Linked DNA regions of Niveibacterium microcysteis. The protein of the gene in region 1 binds, or shares a complex with, the protein of each later gene. Links are inferred from orthologs where the notes say so. Each region holds a gene or a part of one and is shown on either strand. Other genes may lie near its edges.

What was found.
Region 2: the proteins of trxA (region 1) and trxB are in contact, whole or in part, in a crystal structure (PDB 1F6M), measured with the Escherichia coli proteins. The link is inferred for Niveibacterium microcysteis from one-to-one orthologs.

Annotation. Positions count from the first base shown.
Region 1 is NZ_CP071060.1:2,870,988-2,878,903, forward strand. Bases 3,084-5,845 are described here. They hold trxA (thioredoxin TrxA), read left to right. Parts: upstream 3,084-4,182; coding sequence 4,183-4,509; downstream 4,510-5,845. Other genes in these bases: JY500_RS13025 (CBS domain-containing protein), read right to left, coding at 3,084-3,435; fdxA (ferredoxin FdxA), read right to left, coding at 3,615-3,938; rho (transcription termination factor Rho), read left to right, coding at 4,639-5,845. Outside these bases: ilvB (acetolactate synthase large subunit), read right to left, coding at 1-723; JY500_RS13020 (long-chain-fatty-acid--CoA ligase), read right to left, coding at 1,208-2,884; more of JY500_RS13025, read right to left, coding at 2,986-3,083; more of rho, read left to right, coding at 5,846-5,898; JY500_RS13045 (AsmA family protein), read right to left, coding at 5,967-7,658. UniProt on the Escherichia coli protein: Participates in various redox reactions through the reversible oxidation of its active center dithiol to a disulfide and catalyzes dithiol-disulfide exchange reactions.
Region 2 is NZ_CP071060.1:1,354,065-1,359,473, reverse strand. The notes cover bases 2,577-5,409. They hold trxB (thioredoxin-disulfide reductase), read left to right. Parts: upstream 2,577-3,426; coding sequence 3,427-4,392; downstream 4,393-5,409. Other genes in these bases: JY500_RS06285 (Smr/MutS family protein), read left to right, coding at 4,432-5,409; JY500_RS06295 (Crp/Fnr family transcriptional regulator), read right to left, coding at 2,584-3,255. In the rest of the region: outer membrane lipoprotein periplasmic chaperone LolA, read right to left, coding at 1-162; JY500_RS06300 (DNA translocase FtsK), read right to left, coding at 223-2,523.

The DNA of each region.
Region 1 (7,916 bases):
CATTGCGCCCAGCGCCATCAGCGTCATCGTGGTTGGCAGGCCCGCCTGTTCAGCCAGTGTCGTAGCCAAGTGCGACGCGCCCGAGGCGATCACGCCGCCGCCGAGATACAGCACCGGACGCTCGGCGCGGTTGATCATCTCCGCGGCCCGCAGCACGGCCTCTTCACTCACCTCCGGCGGTCGGTCGAGCGCGCAAGCCGTGAGCGCCGGCGCATCAACGCGCTGCGTCTGCACATCCTTCGGCACATCCACCCACACTGGGCCCGGGCGCCCCGACTGTGCAATCCGGAACGCGTCGCTGATCACCTGAGGCAAGTCCTCGGCGCGCCGAACGAGGTAGTTGTGCTTCGTTACCGGAATCGACAGACCATAGGTATCGACTTCCTGAAACGCATCGGTACCGATCATCGAGAGCGGCACTTGCCCGGTGATGCAGACCAAAGGGATTGAATCGAGCTTGGCATCGGCGATTGCCGTCACAAGATTGGTCGCCCCCGGACCACTGGAAGCAAGGCAGACGCCTGGCTTACCAGTTGCGCGGGCCATGCCCTGTGCGATAAAGCCCGCACCCTGCTCATGCCTTGCCAGCACATGACGGATGGTGCCGGCGGAAGCCAGCGCATCGTAGAGCGGCAGCGCCGCCCCGCCGGGAATACCGGCGATCGTATCGACGCCCTGAGCTTCGAGCAGACGGACCAGCAATTGTGCGCCAGTCATTTCCATGAGGTCTCTCCTGTGAGATGACCCGGCTGCCTGCTGACTGGGATTTGCGGTTCCGCAAAGAAAAAACCCCGCCAGCTGCACGCCGGCGGGGTTGAAATCCTGTTGACCCTAGGACCCCTGCTACGGCGCGCAAGCACCTACGCTTACTACGCGTACTACTACCGCTACAGCGGAAGCCGACAGGACGTCGAAGAAGTACGTAGAAGCGAGCATGGATCGGTTAAGCCAACGGAAACGGAACGACGATTCAATTGCAGCACACAATCCCTGAAAGCTCAAGGGCCTCTTTACGAAAAATCGTGCTGCGATCGGCATCAAAGTCAGACAAATTCCTACAAAAAATCAAACCACTACGCGCAATCCGCGAGATCACGAGGCGCACGAAGATGTCGAAATGGCGTGATTTCCCATGCAGTTTCAATGACATCGACATTGCCAGACAAGCTCTGACAAAGCGGTATGTTTTCACTGTGTTAAATCTGCCTCACGCGGCCTTCTTGGCTTCGTCGCGAAGGGCGCGCCGCAAGATCTTGCCAACGTTGGTCTTCGGCAACTCAGTCCGGAACTCAACCAACTTTGGCACCTTGTAGCCAGTCAGCTTTTCGCGGCAATGGGCGATCACGGCCTCGGCGGTAAGGTTCGGATCCTTCTTGACGACGAACACCTTGACGGCCTCACCGGACTTTTCGTCCTGTACACCAATCGCCGCCACCTCCATTACCCCCGGGTGCGACGCAACGACATCTTCCACCTCGTTCGGATAGACGTTGAAGCCGGATACAAGAATCATGTCCTTCTTGCGGTCGACGATTCGGACGAACCCCTTCTCATCGACCACCGCCACGTCACCGGTTTTCAGGAAGCCATCAGGCGTCATGACTTTGGCCGTTTCGTCCGGGCGGTTGTAGTAGCCCGCCATCACCTGCGGCCCACGCACACAGAGCTCACCGGACTCGCCAACACCCAACTCGCGACCATCTTCATCGCGAATCGAAATCTCGGTCGACGGCACTGGCAGGCCGATTGCGCCATTGAAGGCAGGCAGATCGAGCGGATTGATCGTCACCGCCGGCGACGTCTCGGTCAGACCATAGGCCTCCACCAACGGACGCCCCGTCAGCGCACGCCATTTGTCGGCGACAGCGCGTTGCACAGCCATGCCGCCGCCCAAGGCGCAGCGCAGCTGCGAGAAGTCGAGCTTGACGAAATCGGGGTGGTTCAACAACGCGTTGAAGAGCGTGTTAACGCCGGTGATCGCGGTGAAGGGGTGCTTTTGCAACTCTTTCACGAAACCGGGAATGTCGCGCGGATTCGTAATCAGGACGTTCGTCGCGCCGACCTTGAAGAAAGTAAGGCAGTTCGCGGTGAGCGAGAAGATGTGATAAAGCGGCAACGCGGTAACGATTACCTCTTCGCCTTCCTTCAGGAAGGGCTTGATCCACGCATGCGCCTGCTGAAGATTGGCAATGATGTTGCGGTGCGTAAGGACGGCGCCCTTTGAAACACCCGTGGTACCGCCGGTGTATTGAAGGAATGCAATGTCGTCCTGCGTGACCTTCACAGCCGCCAGCTTGCGGCCCTGTCCGCGCGCCATCGCCTGCTTGAAGGGGATATGCCCGGGAATGTTCCAGGCCGGAACCATCTTCTTGACGCGTTTGACCACAAAGCTGACGAGCGCCCCTTTGAGGCCACCCAGCATGTCGCCGATGCGGGTGACGACAACATGCTTGACCGGGGTGTGGCCAAGCACCTCCTGCAGCGTCGAGGCGAAGTTCTCGAGGATCACGATTACGTCCGCGCCCGAATCCTTGAGCTGGTGTTCAAGCTCACGCGGCGTATATAGCGGGTTGCAGTTCACGACCACATAGCCGGCGCGCAAAGCGCCCCACAGACACACCGGATACTGCAGAAGATTCGGCATCATCAGCGCGATACGCGCCCCCTTCGGGAGCTTCAAATCCTGCTGCAGGAAGCCGGCGAACGCAGCACTCAAGCGATCGAGCTCGTCGTAACTGATCGCTTTGTCCATATTGACATAGGCCGCCCGCGGGCCGAACTTGCGCACGCCCTCGGCAAACAGGTCACCAATCGCCCCGTACTGCGTCAGGTCGATGTCTGCCGGCACGCCAGCGGGATAGCTCTTGAGCCAGACCTTCTCCATCTCCATACCCCCGGTGTTGTCTTATGTTTTCCTGAACGCGCTTTGAGTGCCGACTGTTCGATCATCTGCCCAAAAAGCGTCGCCCGGTATCGCCTGAAAGCTCACTCGTCGTCCGCCTCGGCGGGCCAATTGCGGATGTAGTTCTTGAGCATCTTGTTCTCGAAGCTCTGCTCCTCGAGGACCGCCTTGGCTACATCGTGAAATGAGACAACGCCCATCAGTGTTGTGCCGTCCATCACTGGCAGGTAACGCTGGTGGTCATCGACCATCACGCGGCGTAGCTCGTCCATCTCCATGTCCGGCCCAGCCGAACGCGGCTCGCGCAGCATCACATCCGACACGGTCAGAGCCCCCCAGCCCGCACCAGCGGAAGTCAGCGCTTTGAGCACTTCGCGGAAGGTCAGCATGCCGACCATGCGACCATGATCGAACACGACGAGCGAACCGACATCCTGTTCGCTCATGACCGATACTGCCTCCGCCAGTACAGTCCCCGGCGCCACGGTGTAAAGCACCTTGCCCTTGATCGCCAGAATTTCGCTTACCAGCATCACTCACTCCTCGTTATGAGACCGCTTCGAAACGGTTTGCGACATGGCGGTTGAATGGCAACCAGGGCAAACCATACTCTACCGTATGGTCAGGCCGAATGTGAATACCCATCAGCCCTACCAGAAACACAAAGGGCGACCCGAAGGTCGCCCGTGCATCATTACTCGTCGTAGTCAGCTCAGCGCTGCAGATCGCCAAGCTTGCCTTTGACCTTCGCCCACTCGTCCGCATCAGGCAGGGGATCCTTGCGCTCGACGATTGGCTTCCACAACTTGGCCAACTCGGCATTCAGCGCGATGAACGACTGCTGATCTGCCGGCACGTCGTCTTCAGCATAGATCGCCTCAACCGGGCATTCGGCCACACAGAGGGTGCAATCAATGCACTCGTCCGGGTCGATCGCCAGGAAATTCGGGCCTTCGCGAAAGCAGTCGACCGGGCAAACATCCACGCAGTCGGTGTATTTGCACTTGATACAGGCTTCAGTCACCACATAAGTCATTTCTTGTCTCTCCATCGGCGGTTGGGGCGTGTTTCACCGCGAGGCTCAATGATACCGGAGCTTCCTTGCGCTCCAACACCACCCGTTTCACGATCCGGCAAAGCGCGCGCCACAACTCATCTTTTTTTAGTAGCATTCACCGCTTGCCCGGACTCAAACCCGGCTCCTGCCCCGAGATCTGACCGCGTGGCAATCCCCCACGGCGGACATCGGCAATCGAGGCCGTTCCAAACAGCGAGGAATCATGAGCGAACACATCCTTCACGTCACCGACGCATCTTTCGAGCAGGACGTTCTGCAAGCGCAGACGCCTGTTCTGGTCGATTACTGGGCAGAGTGGTGCGGCCCCTGCAAGAGCATCGCTCCGATTCTTGACGAAATCGCCAAGGACTACGCTGGCAAGCTCGTCGTAACCAAGCTCAACATCGACGAAAACGCTGAGACGCCGGCCAAGTACGGCATCCGTGGGATCCCGACGCTCATGCTGTTCAAGGGCGGCAGCGTTGAGGCGACCAAGGTTGGCGCGCTCTCCAAATCGCAATTGACCGCATTCATTGACAGCAACCTGTAATACGGCTAGATTGCCGTCATAACTGCTTCGGCGCGCCGCCCGGCGCGCCGTTTTCAATCAACACTCCCTTCCCATCCCGTCGTATTCACGACTTCAAACGGCGCTCAGTCTCGCCGGTCAGGTATTTCCATGCACCTCTCGGAGCTCAAGTCACTCCACGTCAGCCAGTTGCTCGAAATGGCGCACGCCAACGAGATCGACGGCGCCAACCGCCTCCGCAAACAAGAATTGGTCTTCGCCCTGTTACGCAACCGGGCAAAGAAAGGTGAGCCGATATTTGGCGACGGCGTGCTGGAAGTATTGCCGGACGGCTTCGGGTTCTTGAGATCACCCGACACGTCTTATCTGGCCGGCACCGACGACATTTATGTCTCCCCCTCCCAGATCCGCCGCTTCAATCTCCATACCGGCGACACGATCGAGGGCGAGATCCGGACACCGAAGGATGGCGAGCGCTACTTCGCGCTGGTCAAGGTCGACAAGGTCAACTTTGAATCGCCAGAGGCATCGAAGCACAAGATCCTGTTTGAAAACCTGACGCCGCTGCATCCGAACCAGTGCCTCAAGCTTGAGCGCGAGATCCGGGCGGAAGAGAACGTCACGAGCCGGGTCATCGACATGATCGCGCCGATCGGCAAGGGACAGCGCGGCCTGCTGGTTGCCCCACCGAAGTCTGGCAAAACCGTGATGCTGCAGCACATTGCACACGCGATCACGACCAACCATCCTGACGTCGTGGTGATCGTGCTGCTGATCGACGAACGCCCGGAAGAAGTGACCGAAATGCAGCGCTCGGTGAAGGGCGAAGTGGTTGCTTCGACCTTCGACGAACCTGCAACGCGACACGTCCAGGTCGCCGAAATGGTGATCGAGAAGGCAAAGCGCCTCGTCGAGCACAAGCGTGATGTCGTGATTCTGCTGGACTCGCTCACCCGCCTCGCGCGTGCCTACAACACCGTCGTCCCAGCCTCGGGCAAGGTGCTCACCGGCGGTGTCGACGCCAATGCCCTGCAAAAGCCCAAGCGCTTCTTCGGTGCCGCACGGAATATCGAAGAGGGCGGTTCGCTCACCATCATCGCCAGCGCCCTGATCGACACCGGCTCGCGCATGGATGACGTGATCTACGAGGAATTCAAGGGCACCGGCAACATGGAGATCCACCTGGATCGTCGCATGGCCGAGAAGCGCGTCTATCCGGCAATCAACGTCAATCGCTCGGGCACTCGTCGCGAGGAACTGCTGATCGAGCCGGCCATCCTGCAGAAGGTATGGATCCTGCGCAAGCTCCTGTACGGCATGGACGAAATCGAGGCGATGGAGTTCCTGCTCGACAAGATCAAGGCAACGAAGACCAACAACGATTTCTTCGATGCCATGCGGCGCGGCTGATCTAGCTGCCCGCCAAGAAAAACGCCGGTCAATGACCGGCGTTTTTGTTTGCTCGTCAGATCGTTACGTCACTCGCCCTGTGGCCGCAATTGCATCGTCTTCAAGGTACCCTCAACCGAGAACAGACGAACGATGCGTTCGACTGGCGTCTTGACCTCACTGCGGAGCGCCCCGCGTACCACACCTTCGGTATCGACCTGAACACGGCCCGACGCGCTCAACGCACCAGCATCGAGGCGACGGATCTCCAATCGAACGCCCTTGCCCGGCTCACGAACAACGGCCCCTTCCATAACATTGAAACGCGTTACGCCACCGGAAATCGGTGCGTTACCGGAACGTCGCATGGCCTCAACGAGATCAATCCGATTGATCGAACCGTCGGCGATCGCGTAATTCCCCGTCCATTTCGACGCCCCCGCGAGATCAGCCAGGCTATCCGCTTCGCCGCTGAGCGTCATCGGCCCGGACACACGCCCGCTGACGAGCGATTGTGTATCCATGAGGGCGGCCAACTGATCAAAGCTCAGCGCATCAACCTTGAACTGCCCCTTGACGGCTACACGACTCAGGAAGTCCAGACTTACGACACCCTTGATCGCCCCGCCCAGCCAGTTGGCCGAGAACTGGGCATCGTCCATACCGTTCAAACCCATGCGCCCCGAAATCAAAACGTTATCGAGCTTCGTCTCGCCATACTTGAACTCGGGCGCAATAACGCTGGCAAGGATGTTGCCGTCCTGCACCTGCAGTTCATAAGTCACGGCAACTTCTTTCGGCTTCAGACGCGCCGACTCCCATTTCCCATCGCCGGAGAACAGAAATGCGCCGGACAGGTCGGCAATCACGGCCTTGCCGACCGGCACCGACAACGCGTCGACCTGAACCTCCTTCAAACGCCAAACACGCCCGGGCGACTCGAGCCCCGAAAGGCGCGCCAGCAGCGACGGTTGCAAACTACCGCCATGCAGCGCGACACGCAGTCGCTGCGGTTGTGATGTCACCCAGCGGAACCAATCCGGGCCGCCAAAGGCTCGATCGATGTGCGACGTCCCTCCCTCGCCAATCTGGATATCGCCCAACTCAAAGACGGGCCACGGATGGAATGCGACGCCAACGCGTCCAACCTTCACCGGCTCACCCAACCAGTTCGCCGCATCCTGCTCAACGCGCTGACGCAGGGTGGAGGCTTGCCAGGCCAGCGCGGCCACGGCAGCCCCAAGACCTCCAACAATTAGGAGCGCCACAACAATCATCAGCCCGCGGCGAATCTTGTCGCCCCCCTTGCCGCCGCCGCTGACCGCTCGATGACCCAAGGTGCCGAAGAAAACGCGAATCTTGTCAAAAATCGAGGCCTGCGAGCCGGACCCCAGCGCGCGCTCCAGGCGGCGAGCGTCCGCCGTCTGCTTGCGCTTATCCGCTGCGGTTGGCGCCGGGTCGGCGGCGGCAGGTGAAGATTGGGCGATTTCGCGGGGCTCGACGCGCGCCGGCGTTTCATCGCCACGCAACCAGCGGGCTTCTTGCTCCGCCACCCGCGCCATGCGGGCATCAAGCGTCTCGATGAGACCGGCTCGCTCAAGTTCAGTCAGGGCACGCTGAACGGACTTGCCGTCCTTCAGGCGTGTCACCAGTTCGCCAACAGTCGAAAAGCCATCGACCGCTTCGAGCACGTTTCGCGTCAAACGATCCCCGGAGCCTTTTGGCTCCGCCATCATGCGGTCGCCCGCTTCCGTGCGACAAAACACCGAGAACCGGTCCAAGCTTGACTCCTGCCGGGCCTTTCGGCCCGTAACGGTTAATCACATTGGAATATTACAGCAACCCAAATCACCCTTCGAAGCGAAAAGGCGAAAAATCATGTTGACAAGCTTCTCGGCCATGTCTATTATGGCGGCTTCTGTTCCTCGATAGCTCAGTCGGTAGAGCGCCGGACTGTTAATCCGTAGGTCCCTGGTTCGAGCCCAGGTCGAGGAGCCAAAGTTTCAAGAAACGCCCGCAGCGATGCGGGCGTTTTTCAT
Region 2 (5,409 bases), 1.5 Mb from region 1 along the record:
CTGAGTGGTCTTGCCATTGCGGCCGACCACCGTCTGCGAGAAACGCGACTTCGCCGCCTTTGTCTGTGTCAGGAACTGCTTGAGGTCATCAAGGCCGCCAGCGTTCGACGACCCGGAAAAGGCAAACGCCGCGACCAGCGCGGCGACTTTGAAATAACGCATCCAGTAATCCTCTCATGCACCGCGAACGGCAGGCGCAGCTCTCTGCGCGGCTTAGGCCGCCTACTCTTCCCGCTGCTGGTTGGGGGCAATCACCTCGCGGCCGCCACTGGGCCCCATCGGCGACACCAGGCCCGCCTTCTCCATCTGCTCGATGAGGCGTGCCGCGCGGTTATAGCCGATACGCAGATGACGCTGCACCAGCGAAATCGACGGGCGCCGCGTCTTGAGCACCACGTCCACAGCTTGGTCATACATCGGGTCGGCTTCGGCGTCCGCTTCACCACCGCCCTCGCCCATCAGGTCACCGCCGCTCTCATCGGCCCCGGTCAGAATACCTTCGATGTAGTCGGGCTCACCGGTTTGCTTCAGGTACTCGACAACCTTGTGCACCTCGTCATCCGCCACGTAGGCGCCATGCACACGGGTCGGGAATCCGGTACCCGGCGCGAGGTACAGCATGTCGCCCATGCCCAGCAGCGCCTCGGCGCCCATCTGATCGAGAATCGTGCGTGAGTCGATCTTGCTCGATACCTGGAACGCAATCCGCGTCGGAATGTTGGCCTTGATCAGGCCAGTGATCACATCCACCGACGGGCGCTGCGTTGCCAGAATTAGGTGAATCCCCGCCGCACGGGCCTTCTGTGCTAGACGGGCGATCAACTCTTCGATCTTCTTGCCGACCACCATCATCAGGTCGGCCAGCTCGTCGATCACCACCACGATGGCCGGCATCGTAGACAGCGGCTCCGGGCTTTCCGGTGTGATCGAGAACGGGTTGGTCAACGGCTTGCCCGCCTTCTGCGCGTCGGTAATCTGCTTATTGAACCCGGCAAGGTTGCGCACGCCCAGTGCGGCCATCAGCTTGTAGCGTCGCTCCATCTCGCCCACGCACCAGTTCAGCGCATGCGCGGCGTGGCGCATATCGGTCACGACTGGCGCGAGCAGATGCGGGATACCCTCGTAGATCGAGAGTTCCAGCATTTTCGGGTCGACCATGATCAGGCGGACCTTGTCGGGCTCGGACTTGTAGAGCAGCGACAGGATCATCGCATTCACGCCGACGGACTTGCCGGAGCCGGTCGTACCCGCCACCAGCAAGTGCGGCATCTTTCCGAGATCCGCCACCACCGGGTTGCCACCGATGTCCTTGCCCAAGCCCACGGTCAGCGCCGAATGCATGTTGTGATACGCCGCCGAGCCAAGGATTTCGGACAAGCGAACAGTCTGCCGCTTCGGGTTCGGCAACTCCAGACCCATGCAACTCTTGCCGGGAATCGTTTCGACGACGCGAATGCTCATTACCGACAGCGCACGCGCCAAGTCCTTCACCAGATTGACAATCTGGCTCCCCTTCACGCCCACCGCGGGCTCGATCTCGTATCGGGTGATCACCGGGCCTGGGTAAGCGGCCAGGATCTTTACCTCGACCCCAAAATCCGCCAGCTTCCGCTCGATGAGCCTTGATGTGTATTCGAGCGCCTCGACAGACGGCGGCTCCACATCATTCGACGCTGGATCGAGCAGCGAGAGCGCCGGCAAACCGCCGCTGGCTGCGTCGGCGAAGAGCACCTGCTGGCGCTCCTTCTCCACCCGCTCGGAGCGCACCACTTCAACCACGGCCGGTTCGATACGGATCTGAGGCGGCGGGGCCTCTTCACGCTTCTTGCGCTCGCGTTTGACCTTCTCTTCGCGCTTTTCGGCGACCTGCTGGCCAACCTTGCGGTCCTGCCACGCCTGAATTCGCGCACGCAATTCAGCGCCACCGTTCTCGACCCAATAACCAATGCGCTCAAGCGCATTCATCCATGAGAACCCGAAGAACAAGCTTGTTCCTGCAGCCCAGAGCGCCAGAAGCACCAGCGTGCCGCCAGTGAAACCCAGGTAGTTCGTGACGATCCGGCCGAGTTCGATGCCCAACACGCCACCCGGTTCGCCCGGCAGCGCCCAGGTGTGGGCGTAGAAGCGGACAGCCTCGATGGCTGCGCTTGCCAGCAGTACGACGATAAATCCGGCAACAACAAGGAAGGTCGAGCGTTTGCTGCCCGCAAGCTCCTGCCGCCAACGGCGCAAACCCGCGACGATGCCCCATACGAGCAGCGCAACCCACCACCAGGCTGAAACGCCAAACACCGAGAGCAGGAGGTCGGAGAACCACGCGCCGAATCGACCGCCCGGATTCAGCACCTTGTCGACCCTGACGGCATGGGACCAGCCCGGGTCGGACTTCTGATAGCCATACAGGATCAGGGCCAGGTAGAAGCCCAGCACGCCGAACAAGAGCCAGCGCGCCTCGCGCACCAAGCCCGCCATACGCTCAGGCAGGGGTTGGGACGGGGCGCGCATCGAACCGGAAAACAGCATCTGAAACCGCTACGGGAGTTTTAGGATTGTGCGCAGCGCCAGCCACGGCGCCGGGAGACCTTACAGGTCGTCAATGCTGTCGCAGAGCACGATGCCGTCGTCGGTTTCCTTGATCAGCCCTTGCACCTGCAGGTCCTTCATCACGCGGCTGACCATCTCGCGCGAGGCGCCGATCATCTTTGCGATGTCCTGCTTCGAGATCTTGCGCTTCACCACGCGGCCGCTGCCATCCTCGGCCGCCATGTCGAGCAGCAAACGCGCAACGCGGCCATAGACGTCCATCAGCGCAAGGCTCTCGATCTTGCGATCAGCCACGCGCAGACGGCGCGCCAGGTTACGCATCAGATGCAGCGCAACTTCGAAGTTCTCTTGCAGGATGCGGCGGAAGTCGGTCTTGGAAATCGTGACGAGATCGGCCGGCGTGACCGCAACAACAGTCGCCGAACGCGGCTCTTCGTCCACGACGCCCATCTCGCCGAACAACTCGCCCTGGCCGATCATGGTGAGGATCACTTCGCGGCCATCCTCGTCGCTGACGAGAACTTTCAGGCTGCCGGTGAGTACAAAGTACACGTAATCGGTTCGGTCGCCCGCGCTCACCACGCTGGAGCCGCGCGGCGCGCGGCGCATGATCGCGCAGCGGGCAATCGGCTGCAGCTTTTCGTCGGACAAACCCTGAAAGATCGGAAACGTCTTCAGGGCGGTGACAGAAACGGGAGTGCTTGTGCTCATGACGTTCTCCGGATCGCGAAGCTTGCGCGTGTAGCGTCTCTGCCGCGCGGGGCACACGGCAGCAGCGTTTAGCCCGCGGATTATGGCACAAGGAATATGCCAACCGGACCACGGGGCCGAGAGTCACCCGCTCGGCTATAATTTTTCGCTATCGGACAGGGAGATAACGCAATGAGCACGACCACTCGCCACACCAGCCTGATCATCCTGGGCTCGGGCCCGGCTGGCTATACCGCCGCCGTTTATGCCGCGCGCGCCAACCTCAAGCCGGTGCTGATCACCGGCCTCGCCCAAGGCGGGCAGCTGATGACCACGACGGACGTCGACAACTGGCCGGCGGATGCCGATGGCGTGATGGGCCCCGACCTGATGGCGCGCTTCGAGAAGCACGCTGCGCGTTTCAACACCGAAATGATCTTCGATCACATCCACACGGCGAAGCTTGACGCACGGCCGTTCACGCTGATCGGCGATTCCGGCACCTACACCTGCGATGCGCTGATCATCGCCACCGGCGCGACCGCCAAGTATCTGGGCCTACCGTCTGAAGAGGCCTTCGCCGGCCGCGGCGTTTCCGCCTGCGCGACCTGCGACGGTTTCTTCTATCGCAACCAGGAAGTCGCCGTCGTTGGTGGCGGCAACACCGCGGTTGAGGAAGCGCTTTACCTCGCCAACATCGCCAGCAAGGTGACCTTGGTTCACCGGCGCGACAAGTTCCGCGCCGAGGCAATCATGATCGACAAGCTGTACGAAAAGGTGGCCGCAGGCAAGATCGTGCTGGAGACGGATGCGACGCTGGATGAAGTCCTCGGCGACAAGACCGGCGTCACTGGCATGCGCGTGAAGAACGTGAAGACGGGCGAAACGAAGGACATCGCTCTCAAGGGCGTGTTCATCGCGATCGGCCACAAGCCCAACACCGACATCTTCAAAGGCCAGCTGGAGATGGATGACACCGGCTACCTGATCACCGAAGGCGGCCGCAACGGCAACGCCACGCAAACGTCCGTGAAGGGCGTATTTGCGGCCGGCGATGTGCAGGATCATGTCTATCGCCAGGCCGTCACCAGCGCCGGCACCGGCTGCATGGCGGCATTGGACGCCGAACGCTACCTCGACAGCCTCGGCAAGGCCTGATCGACCTCACGTTCAGCCCGGCCGCGACAGGCATAGCCCATGAGCAAGCGCAACGCACCGCCCGCGCCGCAGCACTTTGATGCGCTGCGGGCGCTGCGCAACAAGTTGCCAGCCGCGACACCGCGCCCGACGGAATCCCCGCGCGCGTTGCGCGAGGCCGCGCGCGACACGGAAGAGATCGACTTCGCTGCGGCAATGCGGGGCACCCAACCCTTGCCCGCGGCAAACATGGCCGAATTGTCGCGCCCAAAGCCGGCCCCTTTGCCACGCCCGAAGGTGGCGGAAGTCGAAACGTCGGCAGAACCGACGCCCAACACGCCGCGTGACGAGTTCGCCTCGTTCCATGACGCGATGCACGACGTCGTCGCGCTGCGAAAGGACGGCCGCGTTGATCCGGACAAGATGGGGCGGCGCGCGCCAAACCCGCATCCAGCGCATGAAGCCAGTGCCGACACGATGGGCGCGTGGCTCGATCGCGCCGAAAACCCGCACGACCCGGCCGCGCTGTTCCGCCACGCAGTGGGCCCAGCAGCGCCGCTGCGCGAATCCGGCCGGCTTCACCTGACGCCACCCGCGCCCGCACCGCAACCTCGGCAGCGCGAGGCGGACGAACAACAGGTGCTGACCGATAGCATCGTGGCGCCGATGAGCTTTGAGGATCGCCTGGATATTGGCGACGAAGCAGCCTTCCTGCGCCCCGGCATCCCGCGCAGGGTCCTTACAGACTTACGCCGCGGCCGCTGGGTGGTACAGGCCGAGCTGGATCTTCACGGCATGGATCGCGACGAGGCGAGGCTGTCGCTAGCCCAGTTTCTTGCCCTGCGACTGACGCGGGGCGAGCGATGCGTGCGGGTGATTCACGGCAAGGGGCTGGGCTCGCCAGGGCGCATTGGCGTGCTCAAGCAGCTCTCGCGCAACTGGCTTGCACAGCGCGAAGAGATACTCGCCTTCTGCCAAGCAAAGCCGCATGACGGCGGCGATGGGGCTCTGCTGGTTCTGTTGCGCGCCCCGCGCACT